3 regions of the Halomonas sp. HL-93 genome follow, and region 2 is predicted to be linked to each of the others. Evidence: predicted binding sites of a transcription regulator. Region 2 holds the regulator's gene; each other region holds the start of a gene.
What was found. The regulator sigma-54, encoded in region 2, starts transcription at its own class of promoters, with help from an activator protein. The targets are predictions, from matches to a motif close to TGGCACNNNNNTTGCTNT.
Positions count from the first base shown of each region.

Region 1: a site for sigma-54 is predicted at 2,150-2,167, ahead of GA0071314_RS05760 (formate/nitrite transporter family protein). Genes of this name have one in related genera too.
Region 3: a site for sigma-54 is predicted at 1,735-1,752, ahead of GA0071314_RS00525 (amino acid ABC transporter substrate-binding protein). Genes of this name have one in related genera too.

Region 1 covers NZ_LT593974.1:1,270,102-1,274,589, forward strand. The annotation lists gene GA0071314_RS05750 (fructosamine kinase family protein) at 1-745, shown strand, start outside; gene cynS (cyanase) at 730-1,170, opposite strand; gene GA0071314_RS05760 (formate/nitrite transporter family protein) at 1,228-2,040, opposite strand; gene GA0071314_RS05765 (MipA/OmpV family protein) at 2,807-3,553, shown strand; gene GA0071314_RS05770 (alpha/beta fold hydrolase) at 3,550-4,467, opposite strand.
Region 2 covers NZ_LT593974.1:2,446,513-2,451,000, forward strand. The annotation lists gene GA0071314_RS11390 (KdsC family phosphatase) at 1-176, shown strand, start outside; gene lptC (LPS export ABC transporter periplasmic protein LptC) at 183-761, shown strand; gene lptA (lipopolysaccharide transport periplasmic protein LptA) at 765-1,265, shown strand; gene lptB (LPS export ABC transporter ATP-binding protein) at 1,276-2,025, shown strand; gene GA0071314_RS11410 (RNA polymerase factor sigma-54) at 2,130-3,545, shown strand; gene hpf (ribosome hibernation-promoting factor, HPF/YfiA family) at 3,632-3,940, shown strand; gene GA0071314_RS11420 (PTS sugar transporter subunit IIA) at 3,945-4,418, shown strand.
Region 3 covers NZ_LT593974.1:109,747-114,234, forward strand. The annotation lists gene GA0071314_RS00520 (amino acid ABC transporter permease) at 1-562, opposite strand, end outside; gene GA0071314_RS00525 (amino acid ABC transporter substrate-binding protein) at 653-1,678, opposite strand; gene speE (polyamine aminopropyltransferase) at 1,905-2,771, opposite strand; gene hemE (uroporphyrinogen decarboxylase) at 2,768-3,883, opposite strand; gene ribA (GTP cyclohydrolase II) at 4,111-4,488, shown strand, end outside.

The sequences.
Region 1 (4,488 bases), 1.2 Mb from region 2:
GCTTGATACCCAACAGGGCCGTGTCGTCGTCAAGCATGACGACGTCGATCGACTGCGTGGCGAAGCTGAGGCGTTGCGCGCATTAAGCGGGGCGTGCTCCGTATTGATTGTCCCCCAGGTGCTAGGCCTTTCCGAGGGCTGGCTGATCATGGAGGCCCTTGAAACGTCTGGCAAACGTGATAATGCCGCGCTGGGTGAGGGCCTGAAAGAGCTCCATTCAAACGTTGGAGAGCAGCATGGCTGGCACTGGGATAATGCCTGCGGCCGTACTCCTCAACCCAATGCGCCGTTGAACGATGGGCGGGCATTTCAGCGCGAACGGCGGCTATTGCCGCTCAGCGATGCCTGCTATCAGCGCGGTTTGCTCGACAAAAAGCTGTTTGATCGCATCGTTCGCCAGGCACATGCGCTGGAAGACTGGCTGCCCGATAGGCCAGCGAGCTTGGTACACGGTGACCTTTGGTCAGGCAATGTGCTGTTCACGTCGCGTGGCCCCGCGATCATCGACCCGGCGATATACCGACACTACCCGGAAGTCGATATTGCCATGTTAACGCTCTTTGGCTCGCTGGATGACCACTTTTATAACGCTTACTGGAACGGCGACGCCCCGACCGATTGGCCGAGGCGTGAAGCACTATTCCAGCTTTACCCGCTGCTTAACCATCTGCTGCTCTTTGGGGCCAGCTACCGCAGCGGGGTGGAGCGCAGCGTTGCTACGCTTGAGGCTTACCAGGATTTGTAAGGCAAGAACTTGCCGTTGAGGGTAAGCAGGACGCGGTCGCCTTTGGGGTCTTTTACCTTATCGACCTCCATGGTGAAATCGATGGCGCTCATGATGCCGTCGCCAAACTGCTCCTGCACCACATCCTTGAGTGTCTCGCCGTACACGCCGACGACCTCATAGAGACGATAAATGAAGGGATCCTGGGGAATCGCTTCATCCCACGCCTTGGTGGGAAATGTCACCAGGGCATCGGCGACATCGCTTTCAACGTCCAGAGTGTTGCAGATCTTTTGGGCAACATCGGGGCTTGCACTGTTCATGCCATAGCAAGCCGACGCTACCCATACCGGCGACATCCCCACAGCACTGGCAATATCGTCCCAGCTCATTTTCTTGCGTGCTTTGGCAGCAAGCAGAGTGTGGCGCATTTCAAGTTTATCCATGATAGGTCTCCTGTGAAGAGGGGGACGCGTAGCGCCCCGTTGTTGGCTGGATGGCGATCAAGATAAATTTTTCTTGGGCTGGGTGCGGACGTGGGTGGTATAGAGCACAAGGCCAACTAGTGTGAGGCCGCCCACCAGATTGCCCAGCACCGTGGGGATTTCGTTCCACATGATGTACTGATACAGCGTGAAGTCAGCGCCCATTAGCAGGCCAATGGGGAACAGGAACATGTTGACCACGGAATGCTCGAAGCCAAGATAGAAAAACACGATGATCGGCATCCACATGGCCATGATTTTGCCGGATACCGTGGTGGAGATGGCTGCACCTACAACGCCCATGGACACCATCCAGTTACAGAACATGCCGCGCAGGAAGAGCACAATCCAGCCGGCAAGCCCCGCATCCTGGTAGCCCACGGTACGGCTTTCACCGACCTCCATCATGGTGAGGCCCACCTCGTTGATTTCTTCGGTGCCGCCCATGGTGAAGTTCATGTAGCCAAAGATGGCAATGAACAGGGCACCGGCAAGGTTGCCGATTCCCACCAGCCCCCAGCACTTCAACATACGGGGCAGGGTGACGCCCGGTCGTTTATCGAGCCAGGCAATGGGCACCAATGTGAAAACCCCAGTGAGCAGGTCATAGCCCATCAGGTAGAGCATCACAAAACCAACGGGAAAGAGCAGTGCTCCAATCAAAAAGTTTCCGGTTTGTGTCGCGATGGTGATGGCAAAAATAACTGCCAACGCCAGGGTAGCTCCCGCCATAAAGGCACGAATAAGCGTATCCCGGGTACCCATATAAACTTTTGATTCACCCTGATCTACCAACTTAGTGACAAACTCACTGGGCATTAGATACGACATAAATTAGTTATCCTGTGTCATTTGGGTTAATTAACGCTGCGCTTAAGCGTCCAGTGCTAATCCTTTGGCCAAATCTGGATATCGCAGGCACTTTGTTCGTGCACTGACAACTGCATTTGGTATGCCAAGTTATTAACTGGTTGCCTGCCAAAACCTTAAAATCGATTTATATCATCAATTTATATTTTTTTGGCGTGGGACCAACGGTTGGGAGAATTAGCCTGAGGAAAAGCTGGCGCAAGATGACTCGATGAAAATTGCACCATTAAAAGGCGTTTGATTAGTCGCCATGCACTTATTGAAGGCATACATACGCGGCCAGGATATAAGGCGTATCGTCAATGCATTCGACATGGCTAATTTCCAATACCAATGGCGCTGTTGCACTTCTTTAGCACAATTTATTTAGGATGGTGGGTGGCGATCTGAGTGCATTATTTTGGGAAGTTGGCCTTTTACCGGTCAGGCGTTGATTACCCTGGTTAATAGCGTTGACCATGTGGCGGAAGGAAAATTGACGGGATAGCGACCTAGTGCTAATTTACATTCATAAATGTATGTTATGGTGCATTTTTTTGCGCCATAATAACAAGCGATCCAGGCGTAACTGGCAGCGCTAGTTGCGGCTTCGTCGTTGAACGCTCGCGTCAAGGAAGACGGCCTGCGGTTGGTAAAGGCATTGCTTCCTCTGTTCACCACAACATTGAGTTTCACTACATCGAGATTATTTGCTATGCCAAATTCAGCATTAAGTAGGTTCCGCCCTGTGTGGCGCACGGCAGCGTTATCCACGCTGCTGATGATTGCATCTGGCAGTGCCATGGCGCAGTGGGAAGGCAGCGTGGGCGCCGGGGTGTTTAGCGTACCTGAGTACCTGGGTAGCGATGAAAATGAAACCCGTGTCTGGCCGAGCGGCAGCATCACCTATGGCGATACCTTCTATGCCAGCGTGCGCGACGGTATTGGCTTTAACCTGTTACGCCAGGGAGATTGGGAGGTTTCGCCATTTATCAGTTATCTCTCCGGGCGGGATAATGACGGTGAGCTACGTGGGCTAGACGAGGTGGATGACGGCGCGGCTGTAGGTTTACGCGCTCGCTATTCAAACGGCCCCTGGGGACTAGAAGCAGCTACCAAAACCCCGCTAGGCGGTGATGTGGATGGCTATGCAGCCGACTTGAAGGCAAGCTGGCGCACCATGCTATCTGAGCAAATGGCCTTCACAATTGGTCCTGAACTAACCTACTCAAGCGACGACTGGACCGATGATATGTTCGGTATTTCGCCGGCTGAAAGCGCTCGTTCAGGGCTTGCCGTCTACCGCCCTAACGATGGCTATTTCAGTTATGGACTGACCAGCAGCTTAAGCTACTACCTAAGTCGTGATTGGTCGGTGACAGGGCTGCTGGGCGTCTCCCGTTTAACCGGCGATGCCGCCGATAGCCCGATTGTGGATGACGTGGGCGATGAAACCCAAGTGATGGGTGGCGCGCTGATTAACTATCATTTTTAATCGCGTTGATGAACGAAGCGTTGCCACCACTGGCTGAGCCGCTGCTTTGGGCTTGCGGTTAGAGATTCGCTAACGCCGCCATTACGAATCAAAAAGCGCATGAGCGGCGCTACCTGTTGTGCATTGTTGAGCATGGGGGCATGGCCACAACCCGCTGCCTCAAGTGTTTCAAGGCTTGGTTGGTCACGCTGCATTTGCGTCACGCTTTCAGCGCGCAATAATGTCGAATGTTCACCGCGAATGACCATTAGCGGGCAACGGATACGCTGCCAATCGCTCCAGGTGTCGCGTGGTGTATCGTGTAAAAACTGCTCGCCTATGCGGGGATCGTAATGGAAGCTCCAACTACCGTCGGGCAGTCGCCTAGCGCTACTGAGCGCCATTTGCTGCCATTCTCGGCGGCTCAGTTCGCCAAACCCCTGGTAATGTTGTTCAAGGGCCTGTTGCAGCTCGCTAAGCGTAGAGAAACGTTTGATCACGCTAAAGTAGGTGGCCATTTCGGTCAGCGCTTGGTTATCCAGTTCAGGGCCAACATCGTTAAGTACCAGGCAGCGAATTCGCTTTGCGGTGGCGTCATTAGCGGCCAGCAGCATACCCAGCAAGCCGCCCATCGACGTGCCGATCCAGGCAGCACGATCAATATTAAAGTGATCGAGTAACGCCAATGCGATCGTCATATAGTGGCTATATAAGTAATCATTGGCAGGATACAAAGACCAGCTGGAAAGGCCGCGCCCAGGTGTATCGGGGGCGATGACTCGCCACTTGGGGCCTAATTGGCGGGCTAGGGACGCAAAATCGCCGCCGTGTCGGGCGAGTCCGTGCCAAGCAATCACGGTGTTTGGAGCATCGGGATGCCAGATGCGAACGGCGATCTCGAGTTGACGTACGCTGATATATTCGATGCGATCCATGGTGCTCCTCAGTGATTTGTA
Region 2 (4,488 bases):
TCAAGCGAGCGGGGGTCGGGATCACGGTGCCCAACGCACCTGACTACATGCACACCCATGCTGACTGGGTGACAGAGCGCCTGGGCGGCCACGGAGCGGTTCGTGAAGTCTGCGATGCGCTACTCGACGCCCAAGGGCACTGGGGCGCCGTCATCGATACCTACTTACACGGCTGAGGAACTATGTTGAAGCAACTTCGCACGCGCGTGGGACTTGCGCTGATTGTGCTGGCCCTCGGCGGCATGCTGGTATGGCTGGACCCTGGCGGCCCGCAAACTGTCCCCCAGGACCCAGATGCGCGTGCGGAAGAGCCGGGGCATGTCCTACACAATGCCGAGCTCACGCTATTTGACGAACAGGGTAATATCCAGCAGGGGCTGACCACACCCCGCCTGGTACATACCCCTCAATCTGCGACGACCCAGACCGAAACACCCCACGCCACACTTTATGACAGCGAGCGACGCGTGTGGAACGCCACGTCAGAGGTGGGCACGCTTAACACTCGCTCCCAGGAACTGACGCTTTCCGGCAATGCCAAGCTCATAGCACCCGAAGAGGGCTGGCAACTCGATACAGATGTCCTGCACTATGAAGGGAAAAACGCCCATGCATGGAGTGACACCCACGTGCTACTCCAGCAACCGCCCCAGCGAACAACGGCGCAGCGGATGGATGCATGGCTAAACGAGGATGAGGTGAGGCTTGAAGATAACGTTCAAGGCCACCACCCCCCAGAGACGCAACCTGGACAGGAATAAAACATGAAAGCGTTTATCTACACGGCGGTTGCCGCTGCCTGCTTAGTCCCTTTTTATGCGCTGGCGGATAATCACCAGCAACAGCAACCGGTTGAAGTCGAAGCCGATCAGCTTGACCTTGACCAACGTGCCGGTACGGCGGTTTACACCGGCGACGTAGAGGTTCGCCAGGGAGATATGCTGATCAGAGGCGATGAAGTTGAAATCCAACGTAACGAAGAAGGCGAGCTCTCGCGGGCGACGGCACTGGGTGATCGCGCCTATTTACGTCAGCAACCCGAGGACCAAGATGGCCCGATAGAAGGCTGGGGCCGGCGCGTGATTTATCACGTCGCCGAGCGCCGGGTTGAGTTGATTGACCAGGCAGAAATCATTCAACAAGGCGACCGCTTCACCGGCGGACGTTTGGATTATTTCATCGACCGCGAGGTCGTCGAAGCGCGTTCCGATGTTGAGAACCAAGAGCCGCAACGCATCCGCATGACGCTGCAACCCGAAGACTAAGGAGAGCCCGATGGTAGCTGCCGCCGAAAGCGCAACTCGAACGCTACACGCCCGCCATTTGGCAAAAAGCTATAAGCGCCGACGCGTCGTAAAAGATATTAACCTGGACATCTCCCAAGGCAGCATTGTGGGTTTGCTTGGCCCCAACGGCGCGGGTAAAACCACCTCGTTCTATATGATTGTCGGCTTGGTCAAGGCAGATGCAGGCAGCGTCGGCATCGACACCCTTGATCTTTCTCGCGCCCCTATGCACGAGCGCGCCAAGGCAGGCATTGGCTACTTACCTCAAGAAGCGTCGATTTTCCGCAAGCTTTCCGTCGCCGATAACATCATGGCCATTTTGCAGACCCGAAGCGACCTGGACCGCGCCGGACGCGAAGCTCGTCTGGAAACACTGCTAGAGGATTTTCATATCACCCATATCCGCGACAATATGGGCATGAGCCTATCGGGTGGTGAACGGCGGCGCGTCGAAATCGCTAGGTCACTGGCCACTGAGCCTGCATTTATTCTGCTCGATGAACCCTTCGCGGGCGTAGACCCTATTTCAGTGGGCGACATCAAGTCGATTATCCGCGCATTGAAGGACCGGGGCATTGGCGTATTGATCACCGACCACAACGTGCGTGAAACGCTGGATATATGCGACATCGCCTACATTGTCGGCGATGGCCACATTATTGCCAGCGGCACACCAAACGCCATTCTTGACAATCAAGAAGTGCGCGACGTTTACTTAGGCGCTGATTTCCGTCTGTAAAGCTATCAATGGCATATTTATTGCCGGTGGCATGCTTATTGCACTTGCACCAAAACAAAACTCGCACTAGGGTGGATGCTTTCCGATAACCGAATGGTTCTCTGATGGTCATGAAAGCTTCTCTTCAACTGCGAATTGGCACCCAGCTCACCATGACACCTCAGCTGCAGCAGGCAATTGCTCTGCTGCAGCTATCAACGCTCGATTTACGCCAGGAAATTCAGCAAGCGCTGGACGCCAACCCCATGCTTGAGCAGGAGGATGAGTTCAGCGAACAAGCCGCCAGCGAGCCGGAAGAAGCCGAATGGGCAGACAGCATCCCCACAGAGCTCTCCGTCGACAGTGACTGGTCGGATACCTACCAGGACACGGGCAGTACCGGCAGCTCGAGTGGTGAGGGCCCTGACTTTGAACGCCAAGCGGCGGGGCAAAGCCTACACGGCCACCTCCTCTGGCAACTGGCCATGACCGATTTAAGCAGCCGCGAACAGCTGGTTGCCGAGAGCCTGATTGATGCTCTCGATACAAACGGCTACCTCACCCAGCCACTCAACGATATCCGCGAAGGGCTGCGCGCCCAAGGCGTGGAAGGGCTCAGCCAGCGTGAGGTTGAAACCATCTTGTTACGGCTTCAACAGTTTGAGCCCACCGGCGTGTTCGCCCGTGATCTTCGCGAGTGCCTGATGCTACAACTCGCCACGCTACCCGACGATACGCCGTTATTGATTCCCGCGCGGCGTTTGGTGCGCCAGTTTCTGGAAGCCTTGGGCAAAAATGATCAACGTCTACTCAAGCGACGATTAAGTCTCGACGATGCGCAGCTAGACGAGGTCGTCCAGCTCATCCGCAGCCTTGACCCGCGCCCAGGCAGCGCTTATAGCGCCACTGACGACAGCTATGTGATCCCCGATCTAGTGGTTCGCCACGATAACGAAGGCTGGCACCTCGAACTCAATCCAGAGGCGCTGCCTAAGCTCAGGATTCAACCCGACTACGCCAGCCTGATTAAGCGCGCCGACAAAAGTCAGGATAACCAATTCCTCAAAGACCACTTACAGGAAGCCCGCTGGCTGATCAAAAGCCTCTCCAGCCGCAACGACACGCTACTGCGTGTCGGCCGCGAAATCATCACTCGCCAAATCGGCTTTTTAGAGCAGGGCGAAGAAGCCATGAAGCCGCTTATTCTGGCGGATATTGCGGATGCGGTAGAGATGCACGAATCGACGATTTCTCGCGTCACCACCCAGAAATTCATCCATACCCCAAGGGGTATTTTCGAGCTTAAATACTTCTTCTCCAGCCAAATAAGCGGTCAAGACGGTGACAGCCACTCCAGTACGGCGATTCGTGCACGGCTCAAAAAATTAATTCAGGAAGAGCCCTCCGGCAAACCACTGTCGGACAGCCGTTTAGTGACTCTACTTGAAGACGTCGGCATCCACGTGGCACGCCGCACTGTCGCCAAATATCGAGAAGGCATGGGCATTCCCTCATCCAGCGAGCGACGTCGTTTGCGTTAGATAAACGGAAACTCATCACAAGGGCTTTGCTTAACGGCAAAAAGGGTTACAATCGAAGAACAGTCCGATGGATAAGGAGTACGTCAATGCAAGTCAATATCACCGGTCATCATGTGGAACTGACTGACGCCTTGCGTGACTATGTCAACGAAAAGTTGGAACGCGTCGAGCGCCATTACGACAACATTACCACCGTGCAGGTAACGCTTTCGGTTGAAAAAGAGCGCCAACAGGCGGCCTGCACGTTGCACGCAGCAGGTGCTGACTTGCACGCCGAAGCCCTTGATAATGATATGTACGCCGCCATTGACGCCCTAGCGGACAAAATCGATAGGCAACTCGTTAAGCATAAGGAAAAAGCACAAGCCCGCGCCCAAGGCGCAGGCGTGCGTTAATTCAATGACGTTGGCCACTATCCTCCCCCCGGAGCGCGTTCTCTACGATGTGCCTGGGGGCAGCAAAAAACGGGTGCTGGAGTTTTTCAGCACCTTCATCGCGCAAAACATCCCAAGCCTCGATAGCCAGGAAGTATTCAGTCGCTTGATTGGGCGTGAACGCCTGGGCAGCACGGGAATTGGCAACGGTGTGGCGATTCCTCATGCGCGAAGCCCACACTGTGAATCGCCTATCGCGGGCTTTCTCAAACTCAATGAAGCGGTCGACTTCGATGCAATTGACGGCGATCCGGTGGATTTGGTGTTTGTCCTACTTGTGCCCGAAGAAGCGGACGACACGCATTTGGCCTTGCTGGGCCAAGTCGCTTCCATCATGAACGACGCCGACACACGCCAGCAGCTACGCAAAACGGGCAGTCAACGTGAATTGCTGGATCTCATCTCCGCCAAGATACGCGACCAAGCAGCCAGTCAGTAACCCGCTGGCACGTCCGGTGGGTATAGATTGAGTTAACGTCTTAATCTGGCTGGTTACCCACGTCACTTGA
Region 3 (4,488 bases), 1.8 Mb from region 2:
TCAGCCCAAACCCCGACTCAAATAACGGTTCGGGGATGTATAGGCCGCGCACGTTGAGAAAGAAGGCTTCACCAAAGGTCAGGCTTTCGCGGGCGTTGGGTAGGGCGCGCAGAACGGCGAAGTACCAGAAGAAAATCTGCAACAGCAGCGGGATATTTCGGAACGTCTCGATATAGGCGTTGGCCAGGCGCGCCAGCAGCCAGTTGGGTGAAAGGCGCGCAATGCCGACAATAAAGCCGACAATGGTAGCGGCCAAAACCCCCAGGCCGCCTACCATCAGCGTATTGAGCAGTCCAATGACAAAGGTTCGGCCGTAGGTGCTGTCTTTGGAGTATTCGATCAAGGTTTGGCCAATACCAAACCCTGCGGTTCGCTCAAGAAAACCGAACCCGGTCCTGATACCGCGTTCGGATAGGTTTTCCTGAACATTACCGATAATAAATAACAGGAAAGCCGCAACGGCTGCGACGACCAAGAGTTGAAAAATAAGCGCGCGCTTTGCGCGGTCTCGCCAAAACGGCGGCTTTTGGCCTGCCGGGCGAGCATTAGGTCTTACCGACATGGGTGGCGTCTCCGCGATACGGAAGGTCAATCAGAAGGCCCGCCTATACCTTTGAAACAAGGGATGGCGGGCCGGGGTCAAGCGAGACGCTTAGCGAATCGGCGGTGCGTACTGAATGCCGCCTTCGGTCCAGAGCTCGTTAATACCGCGCTCAATTTCCAGCGGTGAGTCCTTGCCCACGTTGCGGTCAAAGCTTTCGCCGTAGTTACCCACTTGGCTGATGATTTGGTACGCCCAGTCGGCGTCTAGGTCCATTTCTTCGCCGTAGTTGCCGTCTTCACCCAGCAGTCGGGCGATGTTGGGGTCTTCAGATTCCAGCATGTCGTCAACGTTGTCGCTGTCCACGCCGTACTCTTCGGCGTTCATCATGGCAAATAGCGACCATTTGACGATGTTGAACCACTTGTCATCGCCTTGGCGAACCACTGGTCCGAGTGGCTCTTTAGAGATGACGTCGGAGAGAATCTCTGAACCCTCAGGGTCGTCAAGTTGAATACGCAGAGCAGCAAGCTGAGAGGTGTCAGATGTCAACACGTCACAACGGCCGGCTTCGTACCCGCCAACGGTTTGCTCAGAGGTATCGAAAACGATCGGGTCGAATTCCATATCGTTGGCGCTGAAGTAGTCGGCCAGGTTCAGTTCGGTAGTAGTACCCGACTGGATACAGATTGACGCGCCGTCGAGCTCGTCAACGCTGGAAACGTCCAGGTCTTTGGACACCATGAAGCCTTGGCCGTCGTAGAAGGTGACGCCGGTGAAGTTGAGACCCAGCGTTGTATCACGGGTAGTGGTCCAGGTGGTGTTACGCGACAGCACATCCACTTCGCCGGACTGCAGTGCTGTGAAGCGCTCAACTGCATTCAATGAAATGTAGTTGACCGCTTCCGAGTCACCCAGAACGGCAGCGGCTACTGCACGGCAAACATCAACGTCAATGCCTTCCCAGTTACCATCGTCGTCAGGTGCAGAAAAGCCGGGTAGGCCGTCGCTTACGCCACACTGCACTTCACCACGTTCGATGGTATCTTCGAGCGTATCGGCTTGAGCCGTCGCCATGCCGGCTAGTGTCAGCGAGCCAGCCGATGCCAATAGCGCCAGGTGTTTTTTCTTCAACATGTAGGTTCCCTCGAATTATTTGAATATCGTTATGCATGCCGTAGCATGTCTTTAACCTAGCAAGGAAGATGCCAACAGGGGTACTAGCGGTAATTCAGCGCTTTTCAACGCTAATCAACGAATTCGAGACGAACGTCTAGGTGCAAAAATCACGACTATCTACTTTGCCTGCACCGTTGTGGCGCAGGCAAAGAGAACGATAGTCTAAAACGGGTGTTTGGCGGGGTTATTCAGTTGCGAAAGACTTGCGCATGAACGGCGGCAAAGAAAGCGCCCCGCGGTGGGCCTCCACCGTATAGTATTCAAGCGGCATGTCGTGGTGGGCCGCTTCTTGTTCGCGGAAGTTTTCAACGTTGGTGGCTTTGCCCGCCAGCGTCACACTCCACCAACCCGACGGATAAACCGGCTGTGGGAAGGGTAGCGTCGCCACGCTCTCAAAACCCGCTTCGCGCATATCGTGGCGTAGTTCGCGAATAATGGAGCCGCTGTGGTAAAGCGGCGATTCGCTTTGCTGTACCATGACGCCGCCATTTTTGAGGATGCGGTGGCAGCGCTTCAGGAAGTCGGTTTTAAACAGCCCTTCGGCGGGCCCCACGGGGTCAGTCGAGTCGATAATCAGCACATCGATGCTCTCATCGGGTGCATTGTCCACCCACTTGACACCATCATCGAATAGCAATTCGGCACGGGGGTCGTTATTGGACGCCACCAGTGCGGGGAAAAAGCGCTCTGAGGCTTTGGTGACCTCTTCGTCGATATCGATCTGGGTGACATGTTCAACGCCTGGGTGACGCAGCACTTCTTTCAGCGTGCCGCAGTCGCCGCCACCAATAATCACCACCCGCTTGGGGTTCTGATGAGTAAATAGCGCTGGGTGAGCAATCATCTCGTGATAGAGAAAGTTGTCGCGATCGGTCAGCATCACGCAGCCGTCCAGCACCAGCAGGTTGCCGTAGGTTTCAGTGGCGTAGACTTCCAGATGTTGATAGGCGCTATGTACATCCAATAGTTTATCGGTAATTTTCAGCGAGAAGGCGCTGCCGTGGCTATCGAATACTTCGGTAAACCACTGCTCGTCGCGACATTCACTCATTGTTGGGCTCCTGGGTACGTATCATTCGATTGGGTCGCGATGCCCCGATGGTATTGCGGACTAAGATCGTGCAGCGCCTCCATAAAGGCGGTGACGTGGTCAGGATTCGTGAACTGGCTGATACCGTGCCCCAGATTAAAAATATGACCGGGGCCGTGGCCATAGCTTTCCAGCACGCGGGCAACTTCGGCGCGTATAGCGGAAGGCCGGGCAAACAGCACATTGGGGTCCAGATTGCCCTGCAGGGCAACTTTATGGCCAACGCGAGCACGGGCATCGGAAAGCTCGGTGGACCAATCGATACCCAAGGCATCGGCACCGGCGCAGGCGATGTGTTCAAGCCATTGGCCGCCGTTTTTGGTGAAGAGAATGACCGGTACCTGGCGTCCGTCGTGCTCGCGAATCAAGCCAGAAACAATTTGCTCCATATAGCGCAGCGAGAACTCAAGGTAAGCCGGGGTAGACAGCGCGCCGCCCCAGGTATCAAAAATCTGTACCGCCTGGGCGCCCGCACGAATCTGCGCGTTGAGGTAGTCGGTTACCGCCTGGGCCAGCGTATCCAGCAGCTGGTGCATGGTGTCCGGCGTGTCATAGAGCATGGTTTTCAGGTGGCGGAAATCTTTACTCGAACCGCCCTCGACCATGTAGGTGGCGAGTGTCCAGGGGCTGCCGGAAAAACCAATTAACGGCATGCGACCGTTCAGTTCACGGCGAATGGTCGAGACCGCGCGCATGACGTAATCTAGGTCGCGCTCGGCGTCGGGGACGCTCAGCGCGGCCACCTCTTCTAGGGTACGCACGGTTTTTCTGAATTTGGGGCCTTCGCCAGTTTCGAAATAAAGCCCCAGGCCCATGGCATCGGGGATCGTCAGAATATCCGAAAATAAAATAGCGGCATCCAGAGGATAGCGCTCAAGAGGCTGCAGCGTGACCTCGCACGCCAGATCATGGTTGCGACACAGATCCATAAAACTGCCAGCATCGGCGCGTTTGGCACGGTATTCCGGCAGGTAGCGGCCTGCTTGGCGCATCATCCACACCGGAGTGCGGTCAACGGGCTGGCGAGCCAGCGCACGAAGAAAACGGTCGTTTTGCAAAGGTGTGGGGGTCATAAACACTTGCTCTTGAGAAATTTGCCCGCATTGTAGAGGAGCTATTGTACTGGAAGATAGACCGCCTGGCGGCGCGACGCGTGGCAAAAATTGTCGCACCGCGCCGATTTTCTCAATGCTTTGCGGCCAACCTAGCCGTGAGCAGACCGCCGCTTCCTGTTAAACTATCAGCTCATTTTGCCAACACTGGTAGGGGTAACCGGTTTGGTTAATTAGCGAGGTAACCTGTGACCATTCGCTTCATTGCCGCTTCGCGGCTGCCCACGCCCTGGGCGACATTCACCATGCATGGTTTCGAAGATGAAGCCACGGGGAAAGATCATATCGCCTTAACGTTGGGTGATGTGACCGGAGAAGAACCTGTGTTGGGGCGTGTGCATTCGGAGTGTTTGACTGGCGACGCGCTGTTCTCAATGCGCTGCGACTGCGGCTACCAGCTACAAGAAGCGCTGAAGCGAATTGCGGAAGAAGGGCGTGGCGTCTTGCTGTATCTGCGCCAAGAAGGGCGCGGCATTGGTTTATTGAACAAGATTCGCGCCTATCACCTGCAAGACCACGGGGCTGACACCGTCGAGGCCAACGAACAGCTGGGCTTTGGTGCCGAT